2 regions of the Halobacillus sp. B23F22_5 genome follow, and region 2 is predicted to be linked to the other one. Evidence: predicted binding sites of a transcription regulator. Region 2 holds the regulator's gene; the other holds the start of a gene.
The links. The regulator LexA, encoded in region 2, represses DNA repair genes until DNA is damaged. The targets are predictions, from matches to a motif close to CGAACATATGTTCG.
Positions count from the first base shown of each region.

Region 1: a site for LexA is predicted at 2,185-2,198, ahead of ACGTN9_RS13685 (YhjD family protein). Genes of this name have one in related genera too.

Region 1 is NZ_JBIEKI010000010.1:58,975-67,075, reverse strand. It holds gene ACGTN9_RS13700 (DUF3939 domain-containing protein) at 506-979, opposite strand; gene ACGTN9_RS13695 (hypothetical protein) at 1,045-1,188, shown strand; gene ACGTN9_RS13690 (competence protein ComK) at 1,312-1,830, shown strand; gene ACGTN9_RS13685 (YhjD family protein) at 1,778-2,167, opposite strand; gene ACGTN9_RS13680 (TVP38/TMEM64 family protein) at 2,398-3,045, shown strand; gene lepB (signal peptidase I) at 3,099-3,641, shown strand; gene ACGTN9_RS13670 (MFS transporter) at 3,723-4,865, opposite strand; gene addB (helicase-exonuclease AddAB subunit AddB) at 4,951-8,101, shown strand, end outside.
Region 2 is NZ_JBIEKI010000004.1:92,897-100,997, forward strand. It holds gene tkt (transketolase) at 1-1,958, opposite strand, end outside; gene ACGTN9_RS07510 (DUF896 domain-containing protein) at 2,133-2,366, opposite strand; gene ACGTN9_RS07515 (YneB family resolvase-like protein) at 2,438-3,097, opposite strand; gene lexA (transcriptional repressor LexA) at 3,404-4,024, shown strand; gene ACGTN9_RS07525 (hypothetical protein) at 4,098-4,412, opposite strand; gene ACGTN9_RS07530 (YusG family protein) at 4,694-4,933, shown strand; gene glnA (type I glutamate--ammonia ligase) at 5,076-6,407, opposite strand; gene ACGTN9_RS07540 (MerR family transcriptional regulator) at 6,429-6,833, opposite strand; gene ACGTN9_RS07545 (methionine gamma-lyase family protein) at 6,958-8,101, opposite strand, start outside.

The DNA of each region.
Region 1 (8,101 bases), on a different contig from region 2:
GGGGGACCTGGCAAGCTTCCTCGGGCTAAAGCCCTACGGGATCTCGCCTAGCCCCTTCTCCCGCGGGAGTCTCGTCGTTTCCCTTCCCATCCAGCCAGTTTTGTACTAAACGGACCCTTCAAAAAGAGAATAGTGTACAACTAAATCCATCTTCCTGACTAATTTATAAAGGATATACAGAAGCCAACTTATTTTTTCAACATCATAGGGCGATTCCATAAGGGTGATTTCGACAACTTCCTAAGGTAATAGGCGTAGGGAAACGGTGAGACTCCTGTGGGAGTTGAGTGATAGCTGAGGCCCCGCAAGGCGAAGCCTGAGGAGACTCAGCACACGCCCGCGGAAAGCGAATCGTTTCCTGGAGCCCGTAAACTACAATATATCTCGAAATCGAGTTTTCCATTATACGGCCCTTTTGTTGAATAAGCCTCTAAGGAAATACCAACAACGCTTAGCGAAGCCTTTGCATAAAAAAACTCCTCGATGTGCTGCGAGGAGTTCTCGTTTATTTTTTTGAGGGGGATTGGTAAGTGATGAGGAATTCTTCATCCGTAATGTAGAAATCGCGATCAGGCCGGTAAGGAAGCAGCTTTAATGTCTCGAGCTTATAATAGCTTACCCGTTTGTAAGGATCATTCTCAATAATCGGAAGTTCTTTCGTGGCTTTCATATACTGATCGACTGCACGCTGGACATTATCAAGGTCGATGGCGAGCTGCTTTTCTTCCTCGGGAAAAATTTCATAAGTTTCCCGTGACATATAGTAAGTTTCTATCGGAATCCCTTTCAGAAAAGGGGCGACTAAGTCATAATCAATCGTCAAGTCTTCCTTTATGATGACGCTGAGTTCGACACCTTTTGGAAGCTGGCTGGCATAAGCATTGACCGCTTTCCGTACTTCATGAATCGAAATGCTGCGCTCTTCATAAACTTCTGTCGGCTTTGAAGGGCTTTTTGTCTTCTTTTTCTTCTTCCACATTCATCATCCCTCCTTGTTTAGAATACGCCCGTCATGCACACACTAACAGGGGAGGTGTGTGTAAAATGGAGAATGGGCAAAATAATGACCGTGAGCTTGATATCTATACCTGTATCAACCCTGAATTCGGCTGGCCGGACGATGACTGCTGGCATGACGGTCACAGGGAAGAACTGGAGGCAAGACAGAATCCTTTAGCACAATTATAGCAGAAGGATTAAATTTCAATGAAAAATTGAAAAACTTTTGCGAAAAATTAGGACTTTATTCATGTTTTCTGGTACATTTAAAGAGCACAAATTATTCTTGATTGTGAAAGGAAGATGACATGAATGAATCCAACCAAAAAAGGTGATTTCGAAATCACCTCCCAGACCCTAGCACTGCTTGCAACGACCACTCCGTATGGAAAAGTGACAACAGAGGTTATCGAAACCCATTCGAGACGCGAAATTCCAGTCCACCCAAGCCGGCTTGTCGATGAAGCGTGCCGCTATTTCGCCGCCAGTCTGCCAGGGCGCTTAGCTGGCACTAAACAAGTCGCCGGTTTCACCCATAAGCCGCCGATCGTCATTTCCCAATCGATGGGCATTTATTTCTTTCCTACCATATCCCCGAAACGAAAAGACTGTTCCTGGATCGCCCACAGTCATATTCACTCCTTCGATAGCAACGACGGATACAATACCACCATTCATTTCACCAATGGCACCTCGATTGTCGTTCCCGTTTCTCCCGGTATGATTGCCAATCAAATTCAGCGTACTGCACAGTTCCGTTTCTTACTGGAAAACCGGATCAAGCATTCTTCTGTGTATACTGCGGAGCAGATCGCAGAGCCTTTTGCATAAGTTCATACAGGATATTTTCAACTTTTTTGCGAATAGCCGGGTTGAAGTAATTACGTTTTTCTTCATAGCCATGAGCGAGGAACAGGAATGAAGTGAAGGAATCATTTTTGCTGACCTGGACTACCTGAAGCTTTTCCCGGTCCATGCGGGCACGGAGCTCTCTCCGCTCGGTACGGGCTTCGTATTCCATTTTCCCTAATAACTCCAAATAATGCTCCTTGATTTTAAATTGACCCTTTTCGATATGCCGGCGGTCCTGCTGGATGACCACGAGAGCCATCGAAAGGAATAGGTAGCGGGAGGTGACCTCCAGCTCTTCTTCTTTCAAATAGCGCATGACATTTCCCTCCGTTGCGAACATGTGTTCTGATATAGGTATTATAGCACGAACGGGAAAAAAGTATGCAAGTTTTTTTCTGGAAAATTTTGAAGCCCGCCACTGAGGCTGGTGAAATTAGGGTAAGCTATAGATGAAAGAATCCATTGCATCAATCAATAGTCAAACCGGCTATTTTTGATTAAAATGGAATCAGAGGAATGAATTGCACAAGCTAAGGAGCTACTTTGATGTATATCTATACCCTGAATTTCGATAAATTCCAGCAAATGTATGAAGATGACAGGCTTTATGAATATATTATGGCGCAATTGGAAAGGTACGAGGCTCTCGGTCCTCTGCCTGGGATTCTGCTGCCGATGTTTGAAGCTTTTTTGCCTATCCTTCCATTAGTAATGTTCGTTTTAGCCAATTCCGTGGCATATGGCTTGCTGAAAGGATTTCTTTATTCCTGGATTGGTTCGAGTGTCGGAGCGATCATCGTATTCACCATTATTCGGCGTCTCCGAAAAAAGCGCTTCATGAAGTTCATCGCTGATCAAAAGCAGGTGAGGAAGGTGACACGCTGGGTCGAGAGTCATGGTTTCGGTCCTTTGTTTCTATTGATGTGTTTTCCTTTTTCACCATCGGCAATTATCAATGTCGTGGCTGGATTATCTGATGTCAGCAGGCAGCAGTTCGTCCTGGCCGTCCTGTTAGGAAAATCGGTGATGATTTTCACCATCGCTTATGTTGGGGAAAGCATTACTTCCTTCGCACAGAATCCAGTAAAAACAATTGTTGTCGCAGTCTGTATCACGTTATTCTGGGTGCTTGGGAAATTTCTTGAAAAGTGGCTTCAGAAAAAAGCGGAGCGGAAACGTTATCAAAACGATTAGACTTTGTCAAAACAGGGTAAGATGTTGTTAGCACACACCCTGGAGGCATAGTTATGAAAAAGAAGAAATTTTGGCGTGTTTTCCGTACAGTACTTTTCGCGTTATTGATCGCATTTTTGTTCCGTAATTATCTGTTTGCCAGCTACATTGTAGACGGAGAATCGATGGAACCGACATTGTATGACGGAAACTTGTTGATGGTTAATAAAGTGATTTACGACTGGCAGGGAATCAATCGGGACGACGTGATCGTTTTCCATGCTAATGAAAAAGAAGATTATGTGAAGCGGGTGATCGGCGTACCGGGAGATCACATTGAGTTCAAAGATGATACGTTATATATAAATGGCGAAGCTCAGCCGGAAAAATATTTGGATGCGCTGCGTCCAAACGACGGAAAGTTATTCACCAAAGACTTCACACTGGAAGAAGTGACAGGTAAAAGCGAGGTTCCGGAAGGTCATTTGTTCGTGATGGGTGATAACCGGCGGGACAGCTTAGACAGCCGCTACTTCGGATTTGTTTCGATGGACAGTGTGGTTGGGAAAGTCGATGTCCGGTATTGGCCGATGTCACAGCTGGCGATCCAGTTTTAATTAAAAAAGCTTATTCGAAAACCCCTGATGGCAGTTATTTGCCGGCAGGGGTTTTCTTTTTTTGAAGGAATTTTATGATTCTCAACAAATTTTTTCGGAAATCAAGCGGTACGCGATCAGGGTTAGACAGGCAAATAAAACTGCAATGGCATACACAGCAGTTTCCAATGGTAAAAAAGGAGAAAGGAATGAGCCGGCGCTTGCACCGGTTAGCAGTACAAAAGAATAGATGGAAAGAGCACTCCCTCTATTCTTGACGGCTAAGCTCCCGATCAGAACGATGACCATGGGGATAGTCACCGAGGTCGAAGCCACCATCATGACCGACGCCCAAACCAATGTCCCTGTAGATATTACGACCATGGCCGGGATAAATGCCGCCATCATCAGACTAAGAAACAGACATAGCAGAACAGCAGGAGGCAAACGTTTTTGGATGCGACTCACGAAAAAAGCAGGAATCACTCCGATCAAACCGAGCATGCGAAATTGCTGCAGGGTCAGTGGCAGCCCTTTTGGATTCTTTTCGATAAACCATTCGAAGCTGCTGTAGAATAACATGATGGTAAAAAGTAGAAAGAAGCTGATCAGGTAGAGTTTTTGCAAGGAAGATTGCTTGAAAAATGATAGAATGGTAGTAAGCGAAATCGCTGCTTTCCTTCTGTCTACCTTGTCAGGAGGACGTAAAGCTGCGACCATCAGAACAGCGCAGCTCAAGTAACAAAAGCTGAAAAAGACAAATACCATTTGATAGCTGTAAGATGACCCGAAATAACCGGAAACCAGCTGACCAAAAATACCGGCAAACAAAAAGCCGGTATTGATCATGGCGATTACAAAGGACTGCCGCGAACCTGAAAACTGTTTGAAGGTATAGCTGAAGGCGGGTGGCGCAAAGCTTGCTGCTAAAAAACCTTGCACTGCCCGTAAAAACAACAGCATACCAAAAGAATCGGTCAAGGCGATGATGCCTGTCACAGCCACGACAGCAGCCATGCCGATTTGAAGGATGCGGGCATTGGAATAGACATCGGAAAGGATGCCGAAGCATAACAGCCCGACTGCGTAGCAAATGATGAACAACGTGCTGGTCAGAGAAGTCCAGGCCGGACTGGTTCCAAAATGTTCAGCGAGAGCAGGATGAAGCGGGAGCATGGTATACAGGTTGCTTGCGATGAATATTCCGGAAGCTATCAGAACCATCGCCTGGAAGGCTTGCTTCATAACGGGTCATCCTCTCGTTGCGATAATATAATTCACGATATGTAATGGAGACCACAGTGTGCATGAAGAAGGAGGAAACCGATCGATGGGTATCCGATTCATACTTGGACGGTCTGGTGCAGGAAAAAGCTCCGCCGTCATGGAAGAAATAGAAGCAAAGCTAAAAGAGGATCCAAAGGGACCGCCAATCATCTATCTCGTACCCGACCAGATGACGTTCCAGCAGGAGTACGCCTTGTTGAAAAGAGACGGCATCGAAGGGTCGATCCGGGCTCAGGTGTTCAGCTTTTCAAGACTTGCCTGGCGGGTGCTCCAGGAAACGGGTGGGAATACCCGAAAGTACATAAGCTCGACGGGGATTCAGATGATGCTCCGGAAAATCACTGAAGAAAGGACTTCCGATTGGCTGGTGTTCCAAAAAGCAATCGAGAAACAGGGGTTCATGGAACAACTGGAAGGGATGATTACGGAGTTCAAGCGGTACCGGATCACGCCGGAGGTACTACATGAGCAAATGACAGCGATTGATCAATATACACACCAGTATGCCAGTGAAATCGCGCTTCGTAACAAGCTCGAGGATCTCAGTTATATTTATGACCGGCTCGATCATGCGCTCCGCGATCAGTATATGGACGGGGAGGATCAACTGCAGATGCTGGCAGATAAAATCCCTACCGCACGCTTCCTGGATGGTGCGGAGATTTATATCGATGGTTTCCATAGTTTCACGCCCCAGGAAATCATGGTCATCGAAGCGCTGTTGAAGCGGACGAAGTGTGTCCATGTGGCGCTGACTTTAGACAAGCCTTCAGCAGGAGATCGTTCGGAACTGGATTTGTTTCACGAGTCGGGAGAAACCTATGAAACTTTGGCTGCGATGGCAGAGGAGCAAGGGATAGGATTTGATGGAACGACCATCTTAGATAACAAGCAGGGCCGGTTTGAGAACCGCCCGCACTTTTTGCATATGGAGCGGTATTTTGATGAGCGGCCGGCTCCTCCGTATGAAGGGGAAGCACCTATTCAGATAGCTGAAGCGGTCCATCCACGGGCAGAAGTCGAAGGTGTCGCACAGGAAATTCTTCGCTTAGTCCGGGATGAAGGATACCGCTATAAAGACCTCGCTATCCTGATGCGTGAACCTGAGACTTACCATGACTTGATTACGACTGTTTTCAAAGATTATGAGATACCTGTATTCCTGGATGAAAAAAGGACCATGCTTAACCATCCGCTGATCGAATTGATTCGCTCGGGTCTGGATGTCGTCGAAGGAAACTGGCGCTATGACGCTGTGTTTCGTTTGTTGAAAAGCGGATTCAGTCTTGCAGATGACAAGCGGTATCCGCTGGATGAGGATGCTATTGATGAACTCGAGAATTATGTGCTCGAATATGGAATCCGTTCCCGTGAGCGCTGGTGCAGTGACGAACCATGGGTATACCAGCGGTTCCGTGGCTTCGATCAGGCATCACAGACCGATGAGGAACGTGAGAAACAGACTCGTATTAATCGGTACCGCCGTCAAGTGACGAAGATTCTCGAAACCTTCGATGAAGGATTGAGAGAAGCAAAAACGATTGGGGAAAAGTGCCGGGTCATCTATATCTGGTTAGAAGCAATGGACGTACCAGGTCAGTTGGAAGCATGGCGGGATGACTTTGATGCCGCTGGTGCACTGGAACGGGGCCGTGAACAGGAGCAGGTGTGGGACGCTGTCCTGCAATTGCTCGATGAAGTCGTCGAGATGGCAGGCGAAGAAAAAATGTCCCTGCAGGTGTTCCGCAATACCGTGGAAAGCGGATTAGAATCCTTAAAGTTTTCTCATGTGCCGCCTAGCATGGACCATGTCATTGTCGGAACGGTGGATCGGTCGAGGATTTCCGGTATTAAAGCGGCGTTTTTACTGGGAGTGACCGAAGGAATCTGGCCAATGAAGCCATCAGGGGATGGGATGATCAGTGAAGAAGAGCGTGATTTACTTGCTACCCATGGCCTGAGGCTGGCGGATGGCAGCAAACGGCAGCTCCTGGATGACCGATTCTACGTATACCTGGCATTGACGATGCCGCGGGACAGGTTATGGATCAGCTACCCGCTCAGTAATGAGGAGGGGAAATCAAAGACACCTTCCCCGATTATCCGCAGAGTGGAGGAGCTATTTCCGTGCTGTCAGGAGCATATCCTGCTACAAGATCCGGATGACCTGGAAGATGCCGATCGTTTCATCACGACAAAGACGAAGACGAGGAGCGCACTTACGGCACAGCTTTCCCGTTATTTGAAGGGTTACAGCATGCGTCCGGTCTGGTGGGATGTCTTCAATTGGTATGTACGTAACGAGCAAAAAGGCGGGCTGACTAATCGGATTCTCGAGAGTCTCTTTTATCAGAACAAGCCAGTGAACCTCAGCAAACAGACGACCGAGCAGCTGTACCCGAAACAGGTGAAAGCAAGTGTTTCAAGGCTTGAGATGCATAATCGCTGTTCTTACCAGCACTTTGCGAGGTATAGCCTGCAGCTGGAAGAACGGAAGACCTATAAGCTTGATGCCCCTGATATTGGCCAGTTATTCCATGAAGCATTGAAAAAAATCACCGAATGGATTCAAGGAGAAGGAAAAGACTTCTCCCAGCTGGATAAACAGGCAAGTACGCAGTATGCATCCCGCGCAGTCCAGGAATTAGCGCCGATTTTACAGCATCAAATCCTTCACAGCTCGAACCGCTATCAGTATTTGCAGCATAAATTACAGAATGTCATTGCCCGCGCGGCATTCGTATTGAGCGAGCAGGCGAGGAACTCGAAGTTTTCCCCAGTTGGAATGGAGCTGGGCTTCGGTCCGAAAGAGCAGCTTCCTCCGCTTACGCTCGATTTACCGAATGGTTTTGAATTGATGCTGCGCGGACGGATCGACCGTGTAGATAAAGCACTTAATCAGGATGATCTGTTCCTAAGGATCATCGATTATAAATCAAGCGCCAAAGGGTTGAATCTGATTGAAGTCTATTACGGATTGGCGCTTCAGATGCTGTCCTACCTGGACGTTGTACTTACTTATGCCGAGCAGTGGCTTGGTGCCAAAGCATCGCCTGCAGGGGTATTGTACTTCCATGTCCATAACCCGATGATTTCTGGTAAGCAGAAAATCGACGATAAAAAAATCGAAGATGAGATTTTAAAGAAATTCAAGATGCAGGGCTTATTGTTGGAAAATCAACAGATTGTTCAAA
Region 2 (8,101 bases):
AATCCATATTCTTTCATTACAGTTTCTCCTGGAGCAGAAGCACCAAAGGTATCTATACCAAGTACAGACCCGTCCAAGCCAACATAACGCTCCCAACCGAAAGGAGAAGCCATTTCGATAGCTAGACGCTTGGTTACTGCTTTTGGAAGAACACTTTCTTTGTAATCATCCGACTGGACATTGAAACGATCAAAGGATGGCATGCTTATGACACTCACATCGTAGCCTTTTTCCTTCAATTCTTTTTGCGCAGCTACAGCAAGCTGAACTTCAGACCCAGTGGCCAACAACAAGGCATCTGGAGTTCCTTTGTCGGCCGGGCTCAATACATATGCACCTTTTTTCACACCTTCATATGCTTTCTCTGCTGTCCCAGGTAATGTAGGCAGACCTTGTCGAGTCAGTACAAGGGCATTAGGTGTAGTGTTGGATTCTAAAGCGACACGCCATGCAGCACTGGATTCATTACCGTCTGCTGGACGGATGACAGAAAGGTTCGGCATTGCACGAAGTGATGCCAACTGTTCAATTGGTTCATGAGTAGGACCATCTTCACCGACAGCAATTGAATCGTGAGTGAAGACATAGTTCACTGGTAAATTCATTAACGCTGACAGACGGATGGCCGGACGCATGTAATCACTGAACACGAAGAATGTTCCAGCATACGCTTTTAAGCCGCCATGTAACGCCATGCCATTCAATGCTGTTGCCATTGCAAACTCACGTACACCGAACCAGATATTTCTGCCGGCATAGTTGTTTTTGGAAAAATCATCTTCACCTTTTACAGCTGTTTTATTAGAACCGGCAAGGTCAGCACTACCACCAAAGAAATACGGGATAGCTTCAGATAATGCGTTGATTGCTTCTCCTGAAGAAGCACGTGTTGCTAACTTATCTTCTTCGGTATAAGCAGGAAGGGACTTCTCCCATCCTTCCGGCAGTTCCCCTTTCATCGCCAATTCCAGTTCTGCGGCCAACTCAGGGTTCGCGTTTTTATATTCATCAAGTAATGCTTTCCATTCGGACTCTTTTTGTTCCCCGTTCTTTTGGATCTTTTCCTTAAAGTCCTGATAAACTTCCTCAGGTACATGGAATGCCTCATCATGTTCCCACTTATAATGTTGTTTTGCTGCATTGGCTTCTTCTTCCCCTAATGGAGCACCATGGGAATCAGATTTCCCTGACTTGTTTGGAGAACCATAGCCGATGACCGTTTTTACTTCGATCATGGTCGGCTGATCAGTATTAGCTTTGGCTTCTTTGATCGCTTCACTGATAGCTTTTGTGTCATTTCCGTCCTCTACACGAATCACTTGCCAGCCATATGCCTTATAACGACCCTCTACACTTTCAGAAAAAGCACGATTCAAGTCTCCATCAAGGGAAATATCATTGGAATCATATAAAACGATTAGTTTTCCAAGTCCAAGATGGCCTGCAAGAGAGGCAGATTCCTGGGAAACGCCTTCCATCAAGTCTCCATCACTACAGATACAATACGTATAGTGATCGACTACATGATGGTCTTCGGTATTATACTTGGCCGCAAGATGCGCTTCAGCCATTGCCATACCAGTGGACATGGAAATGCCCTGACCTAATGGGCCTGTCGTTGCCTCTACACCATCCGTATGACCAAACTCCGGATGCCCTGGTGTCTTGGATCCCCATTGACGGAAATTTTTCAAATCCTCCATGGTAACGTTATAACCGGAAAGATGAAGCAAGCTGTATATCAACATGGAACCGTGTCCTGCTGATAACACAAAACGGTCACGATTGAACCAGTTTGAATTTTTAGGGTTGTGGTTCATATACTCCGTCCAAAGCGTATAAGCCATTGGAGCTGCCCCCATCGGCATACCTGGGTGGCCGGAATTAGCTTTTTCTACGGCATCGATTGTCAATGTCCGTATCGTGTTGATAGATGTCTGTTCGATTGTGTTTGACATGGAATAATCCCCTTTCTCGCTCTGCATTATGTACCATCTATAATCCTATAATGAAAATGGGATATAGACAAGCATTGTCACCTGATTTTAAGATTTTACTTTTGAAGTTTTCCCTTGCATTGGAAATTTAAACAAAAAACAACCGTACTATTATGTACGGCTGTATGGGGAAGATTAATGTTTTTTTTCATTACGCTGCATCCGCTTCACTTTTTCCGGTGTTACATCATTGCCTTCCGGATCGACTACCTTCATACTCTTCAGTTGGTTTTTAAAGGACTTACGTACGTTGCCTAGATATTCTTTACGTAGTTTTTGCTGTTCATCTTTTTCCGCTGCAGTCAACGATTCTTTTTTTGATTTATTGGCTAATTCGTTTATACGATTAAGTTTTTCTTTGGATAACATATTGACACACTCCTTTTATGAGCCCTGAACTAAAAAGACAAGTGCCGTTAGACCCTTGTCTTCATTATATATTAACTTTTATCAGCTGTTATTTCAAGCGAGGTGTATTCCCGGTAGCGTCTATGGACCGTGGCCTTTGAAACATCATAGCCCAGCCCGCGTAACGTAGCAGCGATTTCCTCGAAAGTCAGTTTATTATTACGAAGCCGGACAACCTCCTCAATCGGAAACTCAATCCTTTCCCGTCCCCTTGCCAAATGCTGATTGGTAAGGTTGTCACCCGGGTTATAACCCCTTTCCATCGCTTTATTCATTCCGCGCTTTATTTTGAGGTTATGGATTTTCCGCTGGTACTCCTCCACTATCCCGACGATTTGCAACACCATCGAATCTGACTCTGACAATTGCAATTCTCCCTGATGTGTCAAAGACAGTACTTGTACGTTCATTTTTTGAAGCTGGTGAAACAGGGCAATCTTCGTGTTCCCCCTCCCCAGCCTAGTCTCATCCTGGATCAGTAAACCCTCTGCCTTTCCTTCAGAAAAACGGTCCAGCATTTGAAAAACACCTTCACGTTCAATTTCATATCCGCTCGCTTGCTCTTTAATTATATCCATCACTTCCATGTTCTCTCGTTCTGCCATGGCAAGCAACTCCGATTCCTGTCTCGCTAAAGAAGTAACTTGAGCTTCTTTTTCTGTACTGACTCTGCAATAGATTATTACTTTCATGTCTGCGACCCTTTCTGCGTGTTAATACGAACAATAAACTACATAGACCATTTTAGCTGCTTATGGACATCGCAGCATATAAAAATACCAGACTCAAAATGAAAAGAATAATATAAGTCATGTCCAATTTAGATAGTTTATCAAACATTTTAACCCCTCCATACAGAACTTTTGTTCGCGTTTGTTAGTTATAATTATATACGAACATTCGTTCCTGTCAAGTGTATATTCGAACGAATGTTTGTATTGTTGAAATCATCATGGTACAATGTGGTTAATAAAAACATATGTACGAGGTGTGCTTATATGAGTAAATTATCGAAACGGCAACAGGAAATATTGAAATTCATAAAAGAGGAAGTCCTCGCCAAAGGTTATCCACCTTCCGTGCGTGAAATTGGCCAGGCTGTCGGATTGGCATCCAGTTCTACTGTTCATGGACACCTTGCGAGGCTGGAAAAAAAGGGATTCATCCGACGTGACCCAACGAAACCAAGAGCCATCGAAGTGTTAGAATTAGAGGAAGAACAAAACATTCCAAGGAGCGAAGCATCCTATGCTCCTGTTATTGGTAAAGTAACCGCTGGTACGCCGATAACTGCTATTGAAAATATTGAAGAATATGTACCTTTACCACAAAATTTAGCTGGGGAAGAAAACACTTTTGTCCTTGTTGTCGAAGGTGAGAGTATGATTGAAGCAGGTATACTTGATGGAGACATGGTAATTGTAAAACAGACGCCAACCGCTCAAAATGGAGAAATCGTCGTCGCCATGACAGAAGATGAAGAAGCGACAGTCAAACGCTTCTTCAAAGAGAAAAACCACATTCGCCTGCAGCCGGAAAATGCAACCATGGACCCGATCATCCTGCATGATGTCTCGATTCTGGGTAAAGTCGTAGGTTTATATAGAGCAATTCACTGATCATAATCTCTATATAAAAATAGAAGAGCCCTGTATCCCGGGAAGGGATACAGGGCTCTTCTTATTTCCCTGGCTAAAACAGTTTACCAGGCATAATACCAATAAGTTGCTCATCATAAATAACCAAATGATCCACTTTAATTAACTCACCTTCAAAAGAATGTATGATAACTTCCTTTACATACGTGAAATTGTAAGGTTTATAACGACATGCTGACTTATCAGACCGATGTTTCAAATCGCTGTGTCGATTTTCTTTTAACTCCCCTGGTATACCCTGAACAAATCCAAATTCTGTGATAAAGGTAAGAACCTCTTCACCTCTCCTGGTTTTCATAATCGATTCTAATTCTCTGGTAATTGATTTCGAATGGCGAGTAAAACTCATGCATGTCATCTCCTTTCGAAAACAATTTTGACAGGGGATTCTATTAGTCCTGCATGTCTTGGGCTTCTTAACATTCTTTAACAATGCATTTACAACAACTTAAACCTGCCTGCCCCAGCGTAAAAGCATAGAACGATATTTCAATAAAGTATACAGGACTAATTAACTGAAAAATCTATATATTCTGAATATGTGTTGATTTTACCTGAAAAAATTATTATAATACCATTTATATATTTATTTACGTTATTTGAATCAAGATTCTAATAAGGAGGAATGGAATGAGAAAAGAAGAATTGCAGATGGTGGATATAACAGATAGTATCAATGGAAAGTTAGAAGAAGGAAATATGAATCTCTACCTCTATAAAGAAAAAATCGGACGGATTCTCATGTCTGGACAAGAGAATCGTTATGAAATGTCAGAGGGCTTTAAATATCATAACGGAAAAATCTATCGCATGCATAAAATAACAGATATCAAACAATATGTTACTGATTGTGACCTCGGCTGGTGTTAAATCAAGTTAGAATGTAATCTTTTAATAATGAAAGAAGCCATTGATGAAAAAATCAATGGCTTTTTTTACGGACTTAAATATGAAGATAATACGCTAAAATAAAAAACCCCCTTGATACCAATAGTACCAAGGGGGATGCTTATTAATATACGGATAGATACTGCTCACGTTCCCAAGGGTGGACTTGTGTACGGAACATATCCCATTCGATTTCTTTCGCTTCGATAAAGTGCTCAAAACAGTGTTCGCCAAGTGCGTTCACTAAGATTTCATCTTGCTTAAGCAGCTCTAACGCATCATATAGAGTAGCTGGCAGATCTTGTACGCCGTTCTTCTCGCGTTCTGTTTTGTTCATAACATAGATGTTGCGATCGACCGGTTTTGGTGCTTCCATCTTATTTTCCACACCGTCTAACCCTGCTGCCAACAATACAGCCATTGCCAGGTAAGGGTTCGCTGCAGGATCGACACTACGTACTTCGATACGGGTACTTAGGCCGCGGGAAGTTGGAACACGAACTAACGGACTACGGTTTTGTCCTGACCATGCAACGTAACAAGGAGCTTCATAACCAGGAACAAGACGCTTGTAGGAGTTTACGGTCGGGTTCGTAATAGCTGTGAAGTTTGTTGCGTGCTTGATGATACCTGCAGTGAACTGGTAAGCAACGTCTGATAGTTCAAGCTCGCCTTCTGTATCGTAGAATGCATTTTGCTTTCCTTTGAACAAGGACATATTCGCGTGCATTCCGGAACCGTTGACACCGAATAACGGTTTAGGCATGAATGTAGCATGCAGTCCGTGCTTGCGGGCAATTGTTTTTACAACCAATTTGAAAGTTTGGATATCATCACAGTGTTTGACTGCATCTGAATATTTAAAGTCGATTTCGTGCTGTCCTGGTGCTACTTCGTGGTGTGATGCTTCAATTTCGAAGCCCATTTCTTCTAATTCAAGTACGATATCGCGACGGCAATTTTCACCTAAGTCAGTCGGTGCAAGGTCGAAATAGCCACCTTTGTCATTCAACTCCATGGATGGTTCGCCGCGCTCATCAAGCTTGAATAAGAAGAATTCCGGCTCAGTACCAATATTGAAAGCGGAGAATCCAAGTTCTTCCATCTTTTGCAGGTTCTTTTTCAAAATGTAACGTGGATCCCCTTCAAAAGGTGTCATATCCGGATTATAGATATCACAGATAAAACGTGCCACTTTACCTTTTTCGGAAGTCCAAGGGAAGACCACAAATGTCTCGAGGTCAGGAATTAAGTACATATCAGATTCTTCGATACGAACGAAACCTTCGATAGAAGATCCATCAAACATCATTTCATTATCCAATGCTTTATCAAGCTGACTCAAAGGAATTTCGACGTTTTTAATAGTTCCAAGCATGTCTGTGAATTGTAGGCGAATGAATTTTACGTTTTCTTCTTCAATTTTTTTAAAAATTTCTTTTCTAGTTAATCCCATTTATAGTTTTCCTCCTATTTTTTAATGGAAGAATCGTGATAATTCTCCCTGTCTTAACGATGATTTACCGTGTCTTCCAGCTGTCAATAATTCCTGCTGGAGCATACGGCGAAGCTCTTTCTCAGAAAGATCATTGTGGATTTCTTCGACTTGCTCTTGATTCATCGGTTCATTTTCAGGTGCTTCCTGCATCGACAGAACCTGTTTGATTCCTGCAAGATTGATGCCTTTTTCAATCAATGCTTTTATTTCAAGCAGACGATCAACATCATTGAAGGAAAATAATCTGCGATTTCCTTCTGATCTCGCTGGATGGACCAAATCGTGTTCTTCGTAATAACGGATCTGCCTGGCTGACAGGTCTGTCAAGGATTTGACTATACTAATCGGGAATAACGGCATCGAACGTCTAATTTCATCACTCATCGATCGCTACCTCCCTTTAATGTGATACCTTAATTATACCAATGAAACATCATGTGTCAAGAGATGTTAAGAAATCTTACATATAAAATTAAAAAAACTGAAATGAACTTCTCCATCTCAGCTTTTACCCTATTTCGATTTGATGGAAACCTGCCTCAATGATTTCTCCGAGAGCAAGTTTCACAGCAATCTTCACGTGTTCATACGTAAGTCCGCCTTGCACAAATGCCATAAATGGTGGACGGATTGGTCCGTCTGCCGTCAATTCCAAACTCGCCCCCTGGATGAATGTGCCTGCCGCCATGATGACATCACTTTCATACCCAGGCATAGCACTCGGGTATGGGGTGACATGGGAATTGACTGGTGAGTATTTTTGGATAGCCTGGCAGAAAGCTACCATTTGTTCTGCTGTATCGAAAGAGACAGCTTGGATTAAGTCTGTACGAGCTGCATCAAAGGGGGGAGTGGTCGTAAATCCTGCATTCTCTAACAAATTCGCAGTGAAAATAGCACCCTTCAAGGCTTCTCCGACCATGTGAGGCGCCAAAAATATCCCCTGGTACATTTCCTGGAGACTGTTCAGACTGGCACCGACTTCTTTCCCGATGCCCGGAGCTGTCAGTCGATAGCTGCATAATTCAATCAAATCTTTCCGGCCGGCTATGTATCCCCCAGTACGCACAATTCCACCACCGGGATTTTTGATCAGGGACCCTGCAATCAAGTCCGCCCCGACATGGGGTGGTTCTTCTGTTTCTACGAACTCTCCGTAACAATTATCTACAAAAATGATTGCTTCCGGGTGAATAGAGCGGACTTCCTGAATCATTTCGGCAATGTCAGCGATTGAAAAAGACGGTCGGTCCGCGTACCCTTTCGAGCGTTGGATGGCGACTACCTTTGTCTTTTTATGAATCGAGGATTTTACCTGCTCCATATCCACTTCGCCTTTATCACTAAGCGGGATGGCCCGGTAGTTGATGCCGTAGTCTTTCAAGGATCCTACATCTTTTCTGTTAGACCCGCTGACTACCTGCTCAAGTGTGTCGTAAGGATTGCCGGTAATATATAACAATTCATCCCCGGGTCTCAACACCCCAAACAGCGCGGTGGTAATCGCATGGGTGCCGGAAATGATCTGGGGCCGCACTAATGCGTCTTCTCCGCCGAATATTTCAGCATAAAGCTCCTCCAGTGTATCTCGTCCATAATCATCGTAGCCATACCCTGTCGTAGGGTTGAAATGGCTGTCTGAAATCCTCAAA